Regions from separate parts of the Halobacillus sp. B29 genome, predicted to be linked through region 4. Evidence: predicted binding sites of a transcription regulator. Region 4 holds the regulator's gene; each other region holds the start of a gene.
The links. Region 4 encodes Rex, which represses fermentation and respiration genes when NADH is low (regulators of the CRP and FNR family bind a similar motif). Its sites were predicted from a motif close to TTGTGAAATATTTCACAA; they were not measured.
Positions count from the first base shown of each region.

Region 1 (4,218 bases), on a different contig from region 4:
TCCCCAAATTTCCACCACACTCCTTATGTCATACTGAGGTTGTTGGAACGGTTCCAATATATACTTAATAGAAATGGAGTTTTAGATCTTTATGAAAAAAGTATCATTCACATTCGCACTTATGGCCGCCCTTCTTATACTAGGTGCTTGTACCAATACAAGTGAGGACGATGAGGCGGCAGAAGACAACCAAACGACAGAGGAGAGCAGTCCCGCCGCTACCAGCGATTCTTCTGATGCTTCCGGCGCAGGGGATGAGGAAAGCAGCGTTAGCTTTAAGACGATAGATGATTTCTATGTAGGAGATTCTCAGGATACCCAGTCTCTGATCCATTCGTTTATCCCTTATGAATCGGACAATACGCCGGTGGTCATGGTTCCCGGACTAGGACTTGGGGCTAACATTTATGAAAGCACTCCAGACTCTCGTAATGGCTGGGCATATGATTTTGCCCAGGCCGGTTATCCTGTTTATACCGTAGACACGTCAGATCTTGCTAGTGCCGGTCTTTCGGAATCAGAAGCAAGCTCCCCGATGTCTAAATGGGATTCACAGTCGATCTGGCAGCGCTGGGGATTAGGGTCCGCTCCGGATGAACCTTACCCAAAGGGGCAATTCCCGGCAGATTCTTTTGAACAATTTTACGCGGGTATTCCCATGCAAGTAAGCGCTGGAGGCGGCTCAGGATCAACTGACAGCAGCGGTAATGCGCGTGGAGGCCAGGGTCAAGGACAATCAAGCAGCGATGCAGGCACCCAGCGCGGTCAAGGCCAAGCTTTCAGCGGAACTGAATCAGGTGGAAAAGCTGGTGGAGGAACTTCCCGGGGTAGTCAGCAAGAAGTAGATAACATGATCTCCTTATTAGAGGATAAAGGCCCTGCTATACTAATGGTTCACTCAATGGGCGGAGAAATTGGATATGAAGTAGCACGTCAACGTCCAGAGTTAGTTAAAGGGATCATTGCTATCGAACCTGTAGGATCTCCAACAGACGAACAGGAAGTACAAGACACGTTCGCAGAAATTCCATACCTTGGCGTCTACGGGGATTACCTTGAATCAAGAAATCAGGTAGGTCGTCTGGAAGCCGTTCAAACGACCGTTGATATGATTAAAGAAAACGGTGGCACAGGCGAAGTGATACAGCTAACAGAAGAAGGAATTAACGGAAACTCCCACTTAATGATGATCGACAAAAACAACCACGAGATTTCCTCGCAAATCATCGATTGGTTAGATACTGTAGAAACAGAATCATAAAATTCTCTACTCACAGGTGTCCTTCACCTGTGGGTTGTTTTTTATACAAAAGCGTATGCGCTATACTCCATGTTTAAAGGTTAAGATCATCCAGTCACCAAAGGTTTCCGCGGGTAAAACCACACTTCTCTAATCATCTAACACCCCAGATCAAACTAGTCCTTAACTCTTCTACGTGCCCGAAATTCCGTCCCAAAGAAGACGCAGGCAACCAGAAATAACAGATTGGAAAGCATTAGAACAATTCCATTCCAATTGCCGTCATAAAGCGTGACATTCACCAGGGTCATTCCATGCATAAAAAAAACAACCATAAACAAGATCACGTAGGTTTTCAAAGAAATCACCTCTTTCATAATCATCGCTCGCTATTAGAAACATTCATCCTATTCCTTCTCTTTTTCGCCGTCCTTATGATCTAACTTTTTTATTTCCAGCTCTATCTTCTTCTCTTCAATTTCCAGTTCTTTCTTTTTTAGGTCATTGTCTATTTTTTTGACATATCCATAATAGATAAGAGAAAAACCAACAATGATTGTAATGTAGAAGAATAAATTCATTCGTTCCGCCCCCCCAGATTTAATAGTTTTTATAATCGTCCCTTTATTCACTTACGATCTTTCTATTCGTCCTTCTTTACGATTAGATTCCAGTATTGGTTGCAAAAAGAACAAATTTTTCATAAATAAATTCCTCATGAGGCCGTGTGTCCATTCCCATTAAATCCGAGTTTTCCAAGGTCAGAATATTTTTTGAACAAAATGTGAACAAGAAAACGCTTGCATCTTACTAAAATAATTTCTTTGTGAAAAACTTCACAAAACCTATTGATTCAATAAGCAGAATATTGCACAATGAACATGTGATATATTTCACAATCATTCACAGATACCATTTAGGAGGAATTCATATGACTAGAGAACGAGTAAACCGCGTGGCACTTATTGGAGCAGGATCTGTAGGAAGCAGCTATGCATTTGCTATGCTGAACCAATCCGTTACCGAAGAATTTGTCATTATCGATTTGAATGAAGATAAAGCTATGGGAGATGCCATGGACTTAAACCACGGTAAGGTCTTCGCTCCAAATCCAACGAAAACTTGGTACGGTCAGTATGAAGATTGTAAAGATGCTGACATTGTTTGCATCTGTGCAGGGGCGAACCAGAAACCCGGAGAAACTCGTTTGGATCTTGTGAAAAAGAACCTGACTATTTTCAAAAGCATCGTCGATGACGTTATGGCGAGCGGCTTTAACGGAATCTTCTTAGTTGCAACGAACCCAGTGGATATTCTGACGTATGCCACTTGGAAATTTAGTGGGCTGCCGAAAGAGCGCGTCATCGGAAGTGGAACGATTCTGGATTCCGGCCGATTCCGTTTTCTATTAGGAGAATATTTTGACATAGCCCCTTCTAACGTTCACGCCAATATCATTGGAGAACACGGAGATACCGAGCTTCCAGTATGGAGCCATGCATCTATCGGCGGGGTGCCTGTATATGAATTAATGGAACGTCACGAAGATTACCATATGGAAGATCTTGATGAGATTTTCACCAATGTCCGTGATGCTGCTTACCATATCATCGAAAAGAAAGGCGCAACCTATTACGGGATTGCCATGGGACTGACTCGTATTTCAAAAGCTATTCTAAATAATGAAAACAGTGTTCTGACTGTAAGTGCTCATTTAAATGGAGAGTACAATGCGGAAGACGTTTATATTGGAGTGCCGGCGGTAGTAAACCGCACGGGAATACGGAATGTTGTAGAAGTCAGCTTGAACGAAAAAGAACAACAGCAGTTCGACCATAGTGTGAACGTCCTTAAAGATATCCTGGGCGCCAATTTTGAAAACCAGCCAACAACCTAGATTATTCGCAGAAAAGAGTTGATCGTCCATGTGGTTACAGCAGTATGATCCGTTTGGAAATGTATTTTTGAGTGCGCTGATCGCAGCTCTTCCCATCTTTTTCTTCTTTTTAGCCCTGACACGCTTTAGAATGAAAGGGATTTTAGCTGCTTTCCTCACGCTTGCATTAAGTATTCTCGTATCCATTGTATTCTTTGACATGCCGATTGCAAAAGCTGTTTCAGCATCTCTTCACGGTGTAGCTAATGGACTGTGGCCGATCGGTTACATTGTCATCATGGCGGTCTGGCTTTATAAGATTGCCGTTCGCACAGGGAAATTTAAAGTGATTCGATCCAGTATTGCAAACATCTCCCAGGATCAGCGTCTTCAGCTGCTTTTAATCGGATTCAGCTTTAACGCGTTCCTCGAAGGTGCAGCCGGATTCGGCGTACCGATTGCTATTAGCGCCGCTCTTCTTGTAGAGCTTGGGTTCCGCCCGTTGAAAGCAGCCGCTTTGTGCCTGATCGCAAACGCTGCTTCCGGCGCATTTGGCGCGATCGGAATTCCTGTCATTGTGGGAGCTCAAATGGGAAATCTGGAAACGATGGAGCTTTCCAGAACACTCGCCTACATTCTTCCGATGATTTCCTTCGCTATTCCATTTTTACTCGTGTTCATTCTAAGCGGAGTAAAAGGAATAAAAGAAACCTTACCTGCACTGCTGGTCGTCAGTGGGATTTATACAGGAGCTCAACTTTTCACTATTCTTTTCCTTGGACCTGAGCTTGCGAACATTCTTGCCGCATTATTAAGTATGGCTGGACTGGCTTTATTCCTGAGAAAATGGCAGCCGAAAACCATTCACCGTGAGGAGAACGCACCAGACATTCAACAGGGCGAATCCTACAGCGTCAAAGAAATCATTAAAGCGTGGTCACCGTTCTATATCCTTACAGCCACCATTACCGTCTGGAGCTTGCCTTCCTTTAAAGCACTATTCAGCGAAGGCGGACTATTAGAGAAAACAACGGCCTTTATTCCTGTTCCTTTTCTACATCAGGAGATTCAAAAAGCACCGCCCATTGCACCGGATACGGTA
Region 1 covers NZ_JBQQCM010000012.1:105,712-109,929, forward strand. Annotated here, with positions in the region: gene ACTWP7_RS15435 (hypothetical protein) at 92-1,261, shown strand; gene ACTWP7_RS15440 (hypothetical protein) at 1,417-1,617, opposite strand; gene ACTWP7_RS15445 (hypothetical protein) at 1,648-1,821, opposite strand; gene ACTWP7_RS15450 (L-lactate dehydrogenase) at 2,172-3,137, shown strand; gene ACTWP7_RS15455 (L-lactate permease) at 3,166-4,218, shown strand, end outside.
Region 1: a site for Rex is predicted at 2,065-2,082, ahead of ACTWP7_RS15450 (L-lactate dehydrogenase). Genes of this name have one in related genera too.

Region 2 (4,218 bases), on a different contig from region 4:
GATCAAATCCATGAGGGTTTGGTCTTTTTTTTATACAAAAATTGCCTGGGCACGTTCATGAATAGCTGTACTCATCCATCACAAACTAACTAAAAAGGAGACGAGCCTATGCGTTTGCTGCACTTGTTCATTCTTTTATTACTTCTTACAGGCTTTCAGTCCCCGGATGAAAACGATGAAGTAACTATTATTATTGAGACGGAAGACTCCTCATCCCTTCTTGCAGAACAAATTGAATCCAGAATTCCGAGGCTGGAGGTTGTGGCACAGTATGACACGATCTTTAACGGTCTGGCTGTAAAAGGGACGGCCCAAGAACTTGAAAAACTTGCTCGTATGGACATGGTAGTGAATCAGTATCCCGTCGTAAAATATAAAAGTCTGCAGCAGGAAATGGGTACCTTTTCTACTCAAGTAATCCGAGATCAATTTAATCCCTCCTATACAGGGAAAGGGGTGAAAGTAGGCGTCATTGATACAGGAGTGGACTACTCTCATCCGGATCTACAAAAGAACTACAAAGGTGGTTTTGATACCGTAGATTTTGATAACGATCCTATGGAAACCAGAGGGGAAGGTTCGACCATGCATGGATCCCATGTAGCAGGGGTCATTGCTGCTGATGGAAAAATGAAAGGGATAGCTCCAGATGCTGAGCTTTACGCTTATCGGGCGTTAGGTCCAGGGGGGATCGGATCCTCTGTGCAGGTTATCGCTGCTCTTGAAGAAGCGATTAAAGAGAGGATGGATGTGATCAATCTGTCTCTTGGTAATGATGTGAACGGTCCGGACTGGCCCACTACACATGCTGTTAATAGAGCGGTAGAGCTTGGCGTGACCGTTATAGTTGCAGTTGGGAATTCAGGTCCGGACACTTGGACTGTAGGATCCCCTGCCACTTCATCAAAGGCGATAACCGTAGGAGCCTCGGCCCTTCCTTCAAAAGCGCCGGTATTTGGAATTCCAGGAAGAGATCGACAAATCCCTGTTCAAGTACTGCTCGGGTCAGAACCATGGGAACTTTCCAGAAAATATCCTTTATTGGACGCTGGAAGAGGGGAAGAAGAACTAAAGCATGCTTCTGGAAAAATCGTATTGTTCGAACGTGGGGAAATTTCCTTTCAGGAAAAAGCTTTTAAAGCTTATCAAGCTGGTGCGGAAGGTGTGGTTATATACAATAATGAACCCGGCTTATTTCAGGGTTCGTTAGAGAACTTTTCCATTCCAATTCCGGTCGCTGCTGTATCCAAAAAAGACGGGGAGTGGTTGATTCAAGAAGGAGTTCAGCAGAATCAATGGCTGGAAACCACCGAAGTTTCACTTGATCATCGAATGGCTCCTTTCAGTTCTCGTGGTCCCGTAACGAATACATGGGAATTAAAACCAGATGTGGTAGCACCGGGGGTAAACATTTTAAGCACGGTACCTGGAGGATATGCAGCACTGCAAGGAACGAGTATGGCTGCTCCGCATGTTGCAGGACTTGCGGCTTTATTAAAAGAAGCTCATCCAGAGTGGTCACCTCAACAAATAAAAAGTGCGATGATGAGTTCAGCAGATATTCTGGAAAAAGATAAACTTCCTTATTCGCCTACAGAGCAAGGTACAGGCTTTATTGATGTAGAAGAATCATTTAACCCAACTCTGCTAATTGAACCTGGCTCGCTTGCATTCGGGCGCGTAGATCAACCATTGGTAAATAAAAAAGCAGAATTGAAGCTTACAAATCCGACAAATGAGAGTCAGACAGTACACCTTGAAGTCCCGGTTCGTGAAAATGGGAGCAGGTGGGACCTCCCAACTACTGTCCGGTTGGAACCGAATGAAACGAAGGAAGTGGAGGTTGGACTCCATCTTACGAAATCTTTTCTAAAAGCAGGAGTTCATCAGGGGTTTATTAAACTGAGAAATCAAGATCATGACTTCCACGTTCCTTATCTTTACATGATCGGAACGTCTGATTACGAAAAGGTGTCCGGTTTGGAACTATCATCTAAGTGGGCGGACGCAAGACGATACACTTATCGCTTCCATCTTACAGATTCCGTAGATAAAATCACCGTCGATCTATACAGAGCTGGTACTATGCTCTCTCACGGAAAATTATTTGAACTTGAAGACCCTCAGCCGGGTATGGTGGAAGGGGAATTTAAAATAAATACGAATCATCTTGAAGGGGCTTATGTAGCTGTCATCACTCTCGAGTATGAAGACCAGAAAGAAAGTTACCCATTCCCAGTAACGTTCACACCTTCATAAAACCCAGTAACTTCCACCTCAGATCATCCTTTTTTTGGATGACCTGAGGTGGAAGTTTTATGTAAAAATGGCTCGAAAAGTCTATTTATTTTCGGTTTAGAATTGGTAAAATAGTACATGTAAGTTTTGTCACAAATGTGACGAAAATGTGATCGAAAAGTGTCATACATTTGTATTTTTAATCACAAACTCATTGACATCATATAACCCCTAATGTATTCTTACATAGTGTGGGATGATAAGGTTTTCATAACGAATTGCAAAGGTTCTGACACCTTTTTATTCAAGTGAAAAGAGGCTTGTAAATGAAAGATACCAGACCGCCTTTTCAGGCCATGGCATTAACTAGTGCCATCGTTTCTCAGCTTGCCGGTGGACCACTTGCCGGAGTTTATCTTGGGAAATGGATAGATGGTCAATTTTCCACAGAGCCCACATTCCTAATCATAGGGATTTTTCTAGGATTAGGAGCAGGTACATATGGGACCATTCATTTAGTACGGACGTACACGGGAGACGATTAGCATGAAGCACTACCAACAGATGATGGCCCGTCAACGAAAATGGATGCTCTACCTTCTGGCGTTACTCGTTCTTGGCTGGGGCCTTACCCCTTGGGAACCGATTTTTCTAGGCCTTCTCCTGGGAAGCGCTTTGAGTTTTTATAACCTCTGGCTTATGCAGCGCAAAATCCGCAAGCTTGGCGAAGCCTCCGCAGAGAACAAGTCTGTAAGAGGAATCGGTACGTTTACTCGTTTGGCTTCAGGTGCACTGGCTGTAGTCATTGCCCTCCAGTTTGAAGAACATATTCATTTGATTTCCGTAGTATTGGGCTTAATGGCAGCCTACATTGTCATTTTTATAGATTACCTGTTCAATAAATCAACAGTTTAGCACGATGGAAGGTAGGTGAACAGATTGAATCACGAAGCACCGATGTGGAATGATGCGTTTGGGATCACTTGGCTTGATTTCAACCTTTCCAACGTTTTAATGATGTTTGTGGCCTCATTAATCGTTTTCATTCTAGGGGTAACAGCCACACGTAACATGAAACGGTTCCCAACCGGCTTTCAAAATTTCATGGAATGGCTGATTGACTTCATAAAAGGCATTATCGGTTCAAATATGGATTGGCGAACAGGAAGGCTCTTTCTTCCACTTGGTTTAACCTTATTTGCCTACATATTTGTAGCTAATATGCTTGGAGTCGTCACCAATGGAGTAGTTGGACATGAACTGTGGTGGAAATCACCAACCGCAGACCCCGGCATAACCTTAACCTTGGCAACACTTGTTGTCGTCTTATCTCACTACTATGGGGTTAAGCTGAAAGGCGGTAAAGAATACAGTAAAGGTTTTATAAGACCTCTGCCGTTTTTACTACCTTTCAAAATCATTGAAGAGTTCTCTAATACTCTTACACTTGGTTTGCGTCTATATGGGAACATTTACGCAGGAGAGATCTTACTGAGCTTGCTTGTCACTATGGCAGCAGGCGGCGTTGGTGGATTTTTAGGAGCTTCACTTCCAATGATAGCTTGGATGGGCTTCAGTACATTTATCGGTTTTATCCAGGCATTTATCTTTGTAATGTTAACGATGGTTTATATGTCTCACAAGGTGAGCGACGACCATTAAAATAAAAGAATAAAAAATTATTTTTTTAAAAATATGAGGAGGATTTTCATTATGGGTCTTTTAGCAGCTGCAATTGCAGTAGGATTAGCGGCACTAGGTGCTGGTATTGGTAACGGTCTGATTGTAAGTCGTACGGTAGAAGGAATTGCGCGTCAACCAGAATTGCGCAGTGCTCTTCAAACAACTATGTTCATCGGTGTTGCTCTAGTAGAGGCGATTCCGATCATCGGCGTTGTTATCGCATTTATCGTAATGGGTCAGTAAAGCAGGACGAGCGAATACGCTTATGGCGAAGTTCAACTCAATCGATCTTCGCCT
Region 2 covers NZ_JBQQCM010000008.1:134,292-138,509, reverse strand. Annotated here, with positions in the region: gene ACTWP7_RS11980 (S8 family serine peptidase) at 109-2,259, shown strand; gene ACTWP7_RS11975 (AtpZ/AtpI family protein) at 2,565-2,783, shown strand; gene ACTWP7_RS11970 (ATP synthase subunit I) at 2,785-3,153, shown strand; gene atpB (F0F1 ATP synthase subunit A) at 3,178-3,900, shown strand; gene atpE (F0F1 ATP synthase subunit C) at 3,952-4,164, shown strand.
Region 2: a site for Rex is predicted at 2,377-2,394, ahead of ACTWP7_RS11975 (AtpZ/AtpI family protein). Genes of this name have one in related genera too.

Region 3 (4,218 bases), on a different contig from region 4:
AACATCGTGAAAGTCGCGCGATGAGAATAGTAACGCTCCGCATAACGTCCCAAAGCCCTTGCAAACCCGAATAATTTTAAGAAGGCAATTAGGACCGTGAGGGCGTATAGCGGCGGGATAAGAGCGGCTCGCGAAATCAAATAGCCACTTGAGGCAAAAAGCCCGACAGCCGACATTCCAGCTAGAAAACCAAACAAAATCGATAACAAAACATCTTTTTTCTCCAATGCCACAAGCTTAATCATTTGGCTTATGTCTTTCATGCTGGCGTTCCTCCTTGCTGAAGCCGGACCATTTCCCGATATTCCGGATGCCTCTCCATTAATACTTCATGAGGGCCTAAAGCAGCCAGATTCCCTTGATCTAAGAACAGGATCTGGTCGGCATTTTTGATCGTATGAAGACGATGCGCTACTGTAATAACGGTTGACGTTTTAGAGAGCTCCTTCATAGATTCCTGCAAGATGCGCTCCGTCTTTAAATCGAGTCCTGTGGTGGGCTCATCAAAAAGGATGACAGACGGACGTTTTAGAAAAGCTCGCGCTATCGCAAGTCTCTGTTTTTCACCACCTGAAAGTCCGCGGCCTGCCTCTCCAACAGGAGTATCATAGCCTCGCTCCAGAGATTCAATAAGCTCTGCAATTCCCGCTCTCTGAGCAGCAGCTTTAATGTCGTTCATTGAGTGATTACCACGACCGCCAATCGCAATATTTTCAGCAATGGTTCCCGAGAATAAATAAGGATGCTGTGAAATATAACTGACTTCCTTGAACCATTCGTGCTCCTGGTAAAAGGAAAGAGCTTCCCCATTTACTTTCACTCTCCCTTCTGAAGGCTGGATCAACCCAGCTACCACATGGAGCAATGTAGATTTACCAGAGCCGCTTCTCCCGACGATCGCAGTTTGTGAATAAGCGGGAATCATTGCCTGAATATTTTCCAGTGCAAATAACCCCTCTTCTTTTCCATAGCTGAATTGCACGTTATCAAGTTCTAAAGATGGAGGCTTAGACCCTGCAGATAGTTTTCCTTCTCCCCACTCTACATAAGATTCGGTTTCATTCAGCTCCTCTGCCAGCTGATTGGCAGCACCCGAACTTCCACGTCCTGTATGAAAAGCACTGCCGAAATCTTTAAGAGTTAAGTAAAATTCAGGGGCTAATACCAAAATGAAAAAAGCAGAGAAAAACGGAATGCTTTCATATACCACCAAACGAATGGCAATTTCCAGTGCAATCAGACCAATACTGAGCATGGATATAAACTCAAGCATAAGCGATGAAATGAAGGCTACCTTCAAAACGCCCATGGTAGCATCACGAAAGCCAAGGCTGCTCTTTTCTATTTCATCTTTCTGCTTCTGAGCTCTTCCAAATAGCTTTAACGTTGTTAAGCCTTGAAGTATATCTAGAAACTTACCAGAGAAAGCGGAAAGTTTCTCCATTTGTTCTTCTGACTTTTTCTTCGTCATTACTCCGACAATTGCCATAAAAAAAGGAATAAACGGAGCGGTAATCAGCATAATGAGTCCGGAATAAATGTGCTGCGTAAACACAACAATGAGAATCATAAGCGGGATTACAGCCGTCTGAATCATTTGAGGTACGTAATTACTAAAATAGCCGTCTATTTCGTCTACTGAATCCATAAGAACACTTACTTTACGACCCGACTGCCCTTTCAAAGAAGCCTGAATAGGATTTCTTGAAAATTTTTGTATGATAGCCTGACGGTAATGACTCTTTGCACGAGCTGCCATTTTCACACCGGTACGACCATGAAGCCATGTAAACCCTGCCCGTCCAGCCAGAACAAATAAAAGTCCAGCGAGAAGCGGAACAATGTCCTGAAACGATTGCTGATCTAAAAAGACACGGTCCACAATGGCTACAAAAAAGTAAGCCTGGCCTATGATCGTTCCACCAATGATAAGAGAAATGATGAACAGAGCCAGAATCACTTTTCTTTGACCAAAGGCTAATTTGCTCAAATGTTTCATCTATATAAACTCCTAACTGAAGCTATTTGTGAATTAATTCACACATTAATTTCATTATAATGCATCCTGCTCCAAACTTCTAAGGATACAACTGATGAATTTATGACAATTTCTATTCATTTTTTCCTTATCATTCCCGTCGCATACCATCTCTTTGAAAGTCCTGCACTAACCTTCATAATCGAGGCACTTAAAGAAATCTCTGATTTCCTTTCTGCTTTTTAAAGCAATTATCTTTTTATCAGGACTCATGCTTTGAAAAGCCTCAAGCCTCTTTTTCATTTTTTTCTTCCGAGAATAATAGGTGGCAACAATGAACTTAATAAATTCAAAATCAAGTTTCTCTTCACACCCTTCCCCCATGTCTGAACGCGTTTTTCCGCGATGGAGCCACCACCTTTTAATCACACGGTAGAGACAAAGAAGAAGCGGGAGCTCCAGGTAAATAATTGTATCTGCATGGGAAGCCCTCAGGTCGTAGGTCGAACTATAATTCCCTTCAATAATCCAGGAGTCCTTTCCCACCACTTCCTCCTGCTTGCTTTTGAACTCTGGCAAGCCTGCTTCAATCCAGCCTGGTTTCCAGTAAAAAGCATCTAGATGATAAACCCTTATATTTAGCTTGTCTCCCAACTGTCTGGCAAAGGTGGATTTTCCTGCTCCTGCAGATATTCCCATTACCATAATCCGTTCCAATCCTTTCCCCTCCGTTCACGAATCGAAAAGTTTTCTAACGACGCCATTCCTGCTCCAGGATGGCGTATAGAAGCGACTCTCTCCAGGAATTCAACATTCCCCAACTGCTTTCTTATCCTTATAAAGAACTTCGATATGTTTCCAGGATCAACCTTGCTCTCTCATCTAATTTTTCAGGCAAATCCTCATAAAAGAAATAGCATAATCTCAAACTCTCGGGATCATTTATTTTTAAGGTCCCTTCTATGTTAGTACCCAGGAATACACTGATAATATTGTAGACTTCATCTCCGTTTGGATATTGAAAATAAAGTTCCTTTCCAGATAAAGTTCCAAGATGCAGGTATTTTAAGGCAACAAGTCCTGTTTCTTCACGCAGCTCTCTTTCTGCCGTTTCTAGGAAACTCTCGCCTGGCTCCATAGCTCCTCCAGGCAGCCCCCATTCCTTTGTATCCGACCTGAATTGGAACAAAATTTTACCATCTGGATTTTGAAGCAAGATCGTAGACCCTGCAATAATAAAGGGGCGGGTTCCAATTAGACTTCTCATATCTTTCACGTAGTCTTTCACCATTTCACATCCCTTCTCCGTACTTTTTTCTACGATCCCCACAAACACTGGATCCAAGTTATCTTTATAAAATTGATTCAATTAACTTATAAAACTAATAGGTTTATAGCAATTGCCGTATCATTGTTTATATACAAAAAGAGTTGACTCCAATGACTCTGTTAACGTTTATGGCTGATTTTTCATAAGAGGCTTATTACGCAATAGGGCCGGTTACTTGAAGACTCAGTTTCGAGATATCTTAGGTCCGTTGCTGATATAGAGAGGGGCTGGCTACGGAAACAACTCGCTTTCCTGCGGCCCTACACGACGTAGGGTCGATCGATGTTGCCACAGGACGTGGCGATCTTAGTCGATCCTCCTTTTACCATAAGCCTCCTCGCTCGTTTCACTCCCTGTGGGGTCTCGCCTAGCTCCTTCTCCCGCGGGAGTCTCGTCGTTTTCTTCGCCAACCCAGCCACATGAGAATAACGGACCCTTTTCAAGAGAGAATGTTCTCCTCCTAAATAGGTTCTAAAATGCTTCCATAACAAGCTTTTCCACATCGTTCTAGCATGAAAATAACCTGATCACCCCATGCTTTTTCTCATCAAGCAAGCAGAGTGTTAGATGGTTTCGAGTATCAGATTCGGCCAGGTCCGGAGGGGAACGGGGAGACTCCTGTGGGATAAACATGATCGGTGAGACCCCGGAAAGCGTTAGCTTGAGGAGGCTCAGCACATGCCCACGGAAAGCGAGGCGTTCCCCTCCGGACCCAATTCTCTCATGAGATATCTCGAAACTGAGTCTTCAAGTAACGGGAGCTTTTCCTTAACATCAACATGGAAGTTTAACTAAGCCATTCCAATAAAAAAATCCCGCCCCAAAGTGTAAACTTCTGGAGATGGGATCAATTCCGTGGTGCCTATCCCGAAAGGTTTTCTTACAAAATCGGGAGCTTATCTGTAGATAT
Region 3 covers NZ_JBQQCM010000023.1:14,032-18,249, forward strand. Annotated here, with positions in the region: gene cydC (thiol reductant ABC exporter subunit CydC) at 1-263, opposite strand, end outside; gene cydD (thiol reductant ABC exporter subunit CydD) at 260-1,999, opposite strand; gene ACTWP7_RS19705 (topology modulation protein) at 2,168-2,695, opposite strand; gene ACTWP7_RS19710 (NUDIX hydrolase) at 2,814-3,269, opposite strand.
Region 3: a site for Rex is predicted at 2,026-2,043, ahead of cydD (thiol reductant ABC exporter subunit CydD). Genes of this name have one in related genera too.

Region 4 (4,218 bases):
GAAAATAGCGGTCGTGCGAGACGATGACAACCGCGCCCTTATACCCCTGTAAATATCCTTCCAGCCATGATAGCGTGTCGATGTCCAGGTGGTTGGTCGGCTCATCGAGAATTAGAACATCCGGACTGGTCAACAATAACTTACCAAGGGCTAAACGAGTTTTCTGGCCGCCGCTCAATGAAGTGATTGGTGTGTTCCAGTCAAAATTATGGAAGTTCAATCCATTCAGGACGGATTTAATTTCCGTTTCATACTGATAACCGCCCGCTGTTTTGAAATACTCCTGCTTCCGGTCATAGGTTGAGAGGAGCTGCTGATAGCGATCGGGATCATCCATAAGATCAGGGTCTGCCATATTGGCTTCCATAGATCGCAGTTCATCTTCCAGTTCCTTTAAATGAGAGAAAACCTTTTCCATTTCATTCCATATGGTTTCCTCGGACTGAAGGCCTGTATCCTGAGCCAAGTATCCAACGGTCGTTTCCTTCGGTTTAAAAATATCACCGGAATCATAGCTCATTTCACCGGCCATCATCTTCAGCAATGTCGATTTTCCTGTACCATTTCGACCGACAATTGCGATGCGATCATTCATTTGTACTTCCAATTTAATATTTGATAAAATCAATTCCGCTCCGAATCGTTTGGTTAATTGATTTAATTGCATGAGAATCATGTCGTTTCACCTCAATGAGATAAGTGTATCGTATCGGGGATTCTTCTAGCAAGATAATGCCCCTGAGTTTGTGAAATCTTTAACGTCTAGCCGTTGATTTTTTGTTAGAATAAGAGTAATGTAACTAACAGTAAGTTTGTGAATTTACTCGTAAAGGGGTAAGACCATGTCAGAGTTTACACATTTTAATGAACAGGGGCACGCCCGTATGGTGGATATCTCCAGTAAGGGAGAAACCATTCGGACTGCGGTGGCCTTCAGCTGTGTACAAGTCAACGAAGAAATTTATCATAAAATTATTAATCAGGAAATATCCAAAGGCGATGTGCTCGCGGTGGCGCAAGTAGCAGGGATTATGGCAGCGAAGAAAACATCAGATTGGATTCCCATGTGTCACCCATTGTCATTAAGCGGGGTCGACATATCATTCGACTGGGAAACAGGCCATTCTTATACATTACAGATTCAAGCGGCTGTGAAAACAAAGGGAAGTACAGGGGTAGAAATGGAAGCGTTAACTGCTGCTTCCTCTACAGCTTTGACTATTTATGATATGTGTAAATCTCTTGATAAAGGAATGGTTATCGGGCCGACCTATCTCATGGAGAAAACAGGCGGCAAAACCGGCGATTATCAGCGAGAGAGCCGGTAAAGGAGGCAGAGTCATGGATTTAGAAGAACATACTAAGATCCCACAAGCTACAGCAAAACGATTGCCGTTGTATTACCGCTTTTTAAATAATTTGCACGGCCAGGGAAAAATGCGTGTCTCATCGAAAGAGCTGAGTGAAGCGGTGAAAGTGGATTCCGCTACGATCCGTCGCGACTTTTCTTATTTTGGAGCCCTTGGGAAAAAAGGATATGGCTACAATGTAGAGTACTTATTATCATTTTTCCGAAAGACGCTCGATCAGGATGAAACGACAAAAGTTGCGCTAATTGGAGTAGGTAATTTAGGTACCGCATTCTTAAATTATAATTTCACAAAAAATAATAATACGAAAATAGAGATTGCCTTTGATGCCAGCCGCGAACGAGTTGGAAGTGAAGTCGGCGGTGTCCGCGTGGAGCATATTGATGATATGGAAGAGAAAATGGGGGACCTGGCTGTAGCCATTCTTACTGTTCCGGCGTCCGAGGCGCAGGGCATAGCGGACCGGCTCGTAGATGCAGGTGTCAGCGCGATTCTGAACTTCACACCGGCGCGGATCACCGTCCCGTCCCATGTTCGTGTCCACCATATTGACCTTGCTATCGAACTGCAGGCACTCGTTTATTTTCTAAAACACTATCCTCTGGATGAGGAAGAAGAATAATGGAGAAGAACAGTCCAATGATGATTGGGCTGTTTTTTTATGGGGCTAAGGATAAAGGGAAAGCTGACTAAAAAGAAAGGCTCAGAGTTCTTCACTCTGAGCCTCATCTACTTAATCAGTAGTTTTTTTCCATTGATTATCAATTAGCATCTTACCCGGCCACGTATAAGCCATTATACCGCCATCTACCGTAATGTCCTCCCCTGTAATATACGAACTTTCGTCTGAGGCCAAGAACAGCGCAACATTTGCGACTTCTTTAGGATCGCCTAAGCGCCCCATCGGAGTGACCCACTTGTTGGCTTCGCGGAATTCACGGCCCTGCTCCTGCTGTTTCGAACCGGCCAGTTCATCGATCAGTGGCGTTTCAATTGTTCCTGGCGCAATGGAATTCACACGAATGCCTTCCCGTGCATAATCGATCGCCATCGCCTTTGTAAAGTTCGTAATGCCGCCTTTAGCTGCGTTATATCCGGAGCGGTCCAGATCAGCCGCCCTTCCCGACATCGAAGACGTATTAATGATCGATCCGCTTCCTTTTTCCAGCATAAGAGGGAGTAAGTATTTACTTGTTAAGAAGGTACCGCGCAGATCGACTGCGATAATTTGGTCGAACAGTTCCACGGGATACTCGTGGACTTTTCCACCTTCTTCGTCGATTCCGGCATTATTGAATAAGACATCTATGGATCCGTACGTGTCTTTCACGTGTTGGGCTAAGCTTGTTACGCTTTCTTCATTCGATACATCTACATATACAAACTCGGCTTTTCCGCCGTTGTCTTTTACTTCGTTAACTGTATTTTGAACATCTTCTTTGTTCACATCTGCACAGACAACAGTTGCACCTTCTTCTGCAAAAAGCTTAACCGTAGCCTGGCCAATTCCTGTAGCAGCGCCTGTAACGACAGCTGTTTTCTTGTTTAGTCGTCCCATTGTTTGAGAACCTCCTTTAATCATTCTTCTACTGCATACCCCCCTTTTTTATAGCAAAAACTCTCCCTGTCTCTTTAAAACGCTTCCAATCGGTTGAAAATGTTTTTTTAATCACTGATGTGGAATAATCTAAAAGGATCTTTGAAACACTCGTGAAAAGAGATAAGCATACACGTGGAGAAACACGATCATCAGTGGTATAGTTGAAAAATAATTCGAGTTCCGAAGTAATCAAGAGAGGAGGCATCTGATGAGTAAACTACCTAAAAAATGGCTTGTGGTTGTATCGGTTCTTTTCGGTACATTCACCGTTATCCTAAATAATAGTATGTTAAATCCAATCCTGCCGAAGTTTATTGAGATCTTCGATTCCAATGCGGTGGCTGTGGGCTGGATCTTAACTATTTTCATGGTCTCTATGGGAATGACGATGCCGCTGACGGGTTATTTTGGAGACCGCTTTGGCAAGAAAAAAGTGTACGTCACAGGACTTGTCATCTTTATCGCAGGTTCTTTGTCCGGTTTTTTCTCAGAAACGTTAGCCATGGTCATCATCTCCCGGGCTATACAGGGAATGGCCGGCGGTTTAATGCTTCCCATTGCGATGGCGTTAATCTTTAATTCTTTCCCGAAACATGAACGCGGCCTTGCGGTCGGAGTATATGGGATCGCTGCAATGGTCGCCCCAGCCATCGGCCCGACGATCGGCGGCTTCTTAATCCAATACCTAGAATGGCCCTGGCTGTTCGCCTTTAATATCCCGTTCGGGTTAACAGGATTAATCCTATCTTCTAAATTTCTGGAACGGACAGAGACGCATCCCGAGAAGAAGTTCGATTTAATCGGGTTCCTGGTTATCACTTCAGGTATCGGTTCGATTTTGTTTGCCTTAGGGCGTGGAAGAACTGTAGAGAACTTATTCGACCCTTTAAACATCGCTTTAATCGTCGGGGGACTGATCGCCGTCGTTTTATTTGTGTTCTATGAAAACCGACAGGACGATCCATTACTGAACTTATCTGTTTTTAAAGTACCTACGTATTCGGTGTCCATCATCGTGACAAGCGCAGCTTCCATTGGGTTGTTTTCAGGAATATTCCTGCTGCCCTTACTCATTCAAAACGTTTATGGAATGAGTGCAGTCATGACCGGACTACTCTTCCTGCCGGCAGCGGCTGCGAGCGGTGTATTTATGTCTCTTGGCGGAAGGCTGCTCGATAAAAAAGGACCCAAGTACGTCGTGCCGCCGGGTCTTACGATTATGGCACTTGCGACGCTTGGATTAAGTTT
Region 4 covers NZ_JBQQCM010000024.1:6,234-10,451, forward strand. Annotated here, with positions in the region: gene ACTWP7_RS19900 (ABC-F family ATP-binding cassette domain-containing protein) at 1-676, opposite strand, end outside; gene moaC (cyclic pyranopterin monophosphate synthase MoaC) at 843-1,328, shown strand; gene ACTWP7_RS19910 (redox-sensing transcriptional repressor Rex) at 1,342-1,992, shown strand; gene ACTWP7_RS19915 (SDR family oxidoreductase) at 2,104-2,928, opposite strand; gene ACTWP7_RS19920 (MDR family MFS transporter) at 3,179-4,218, shown strand, end outside.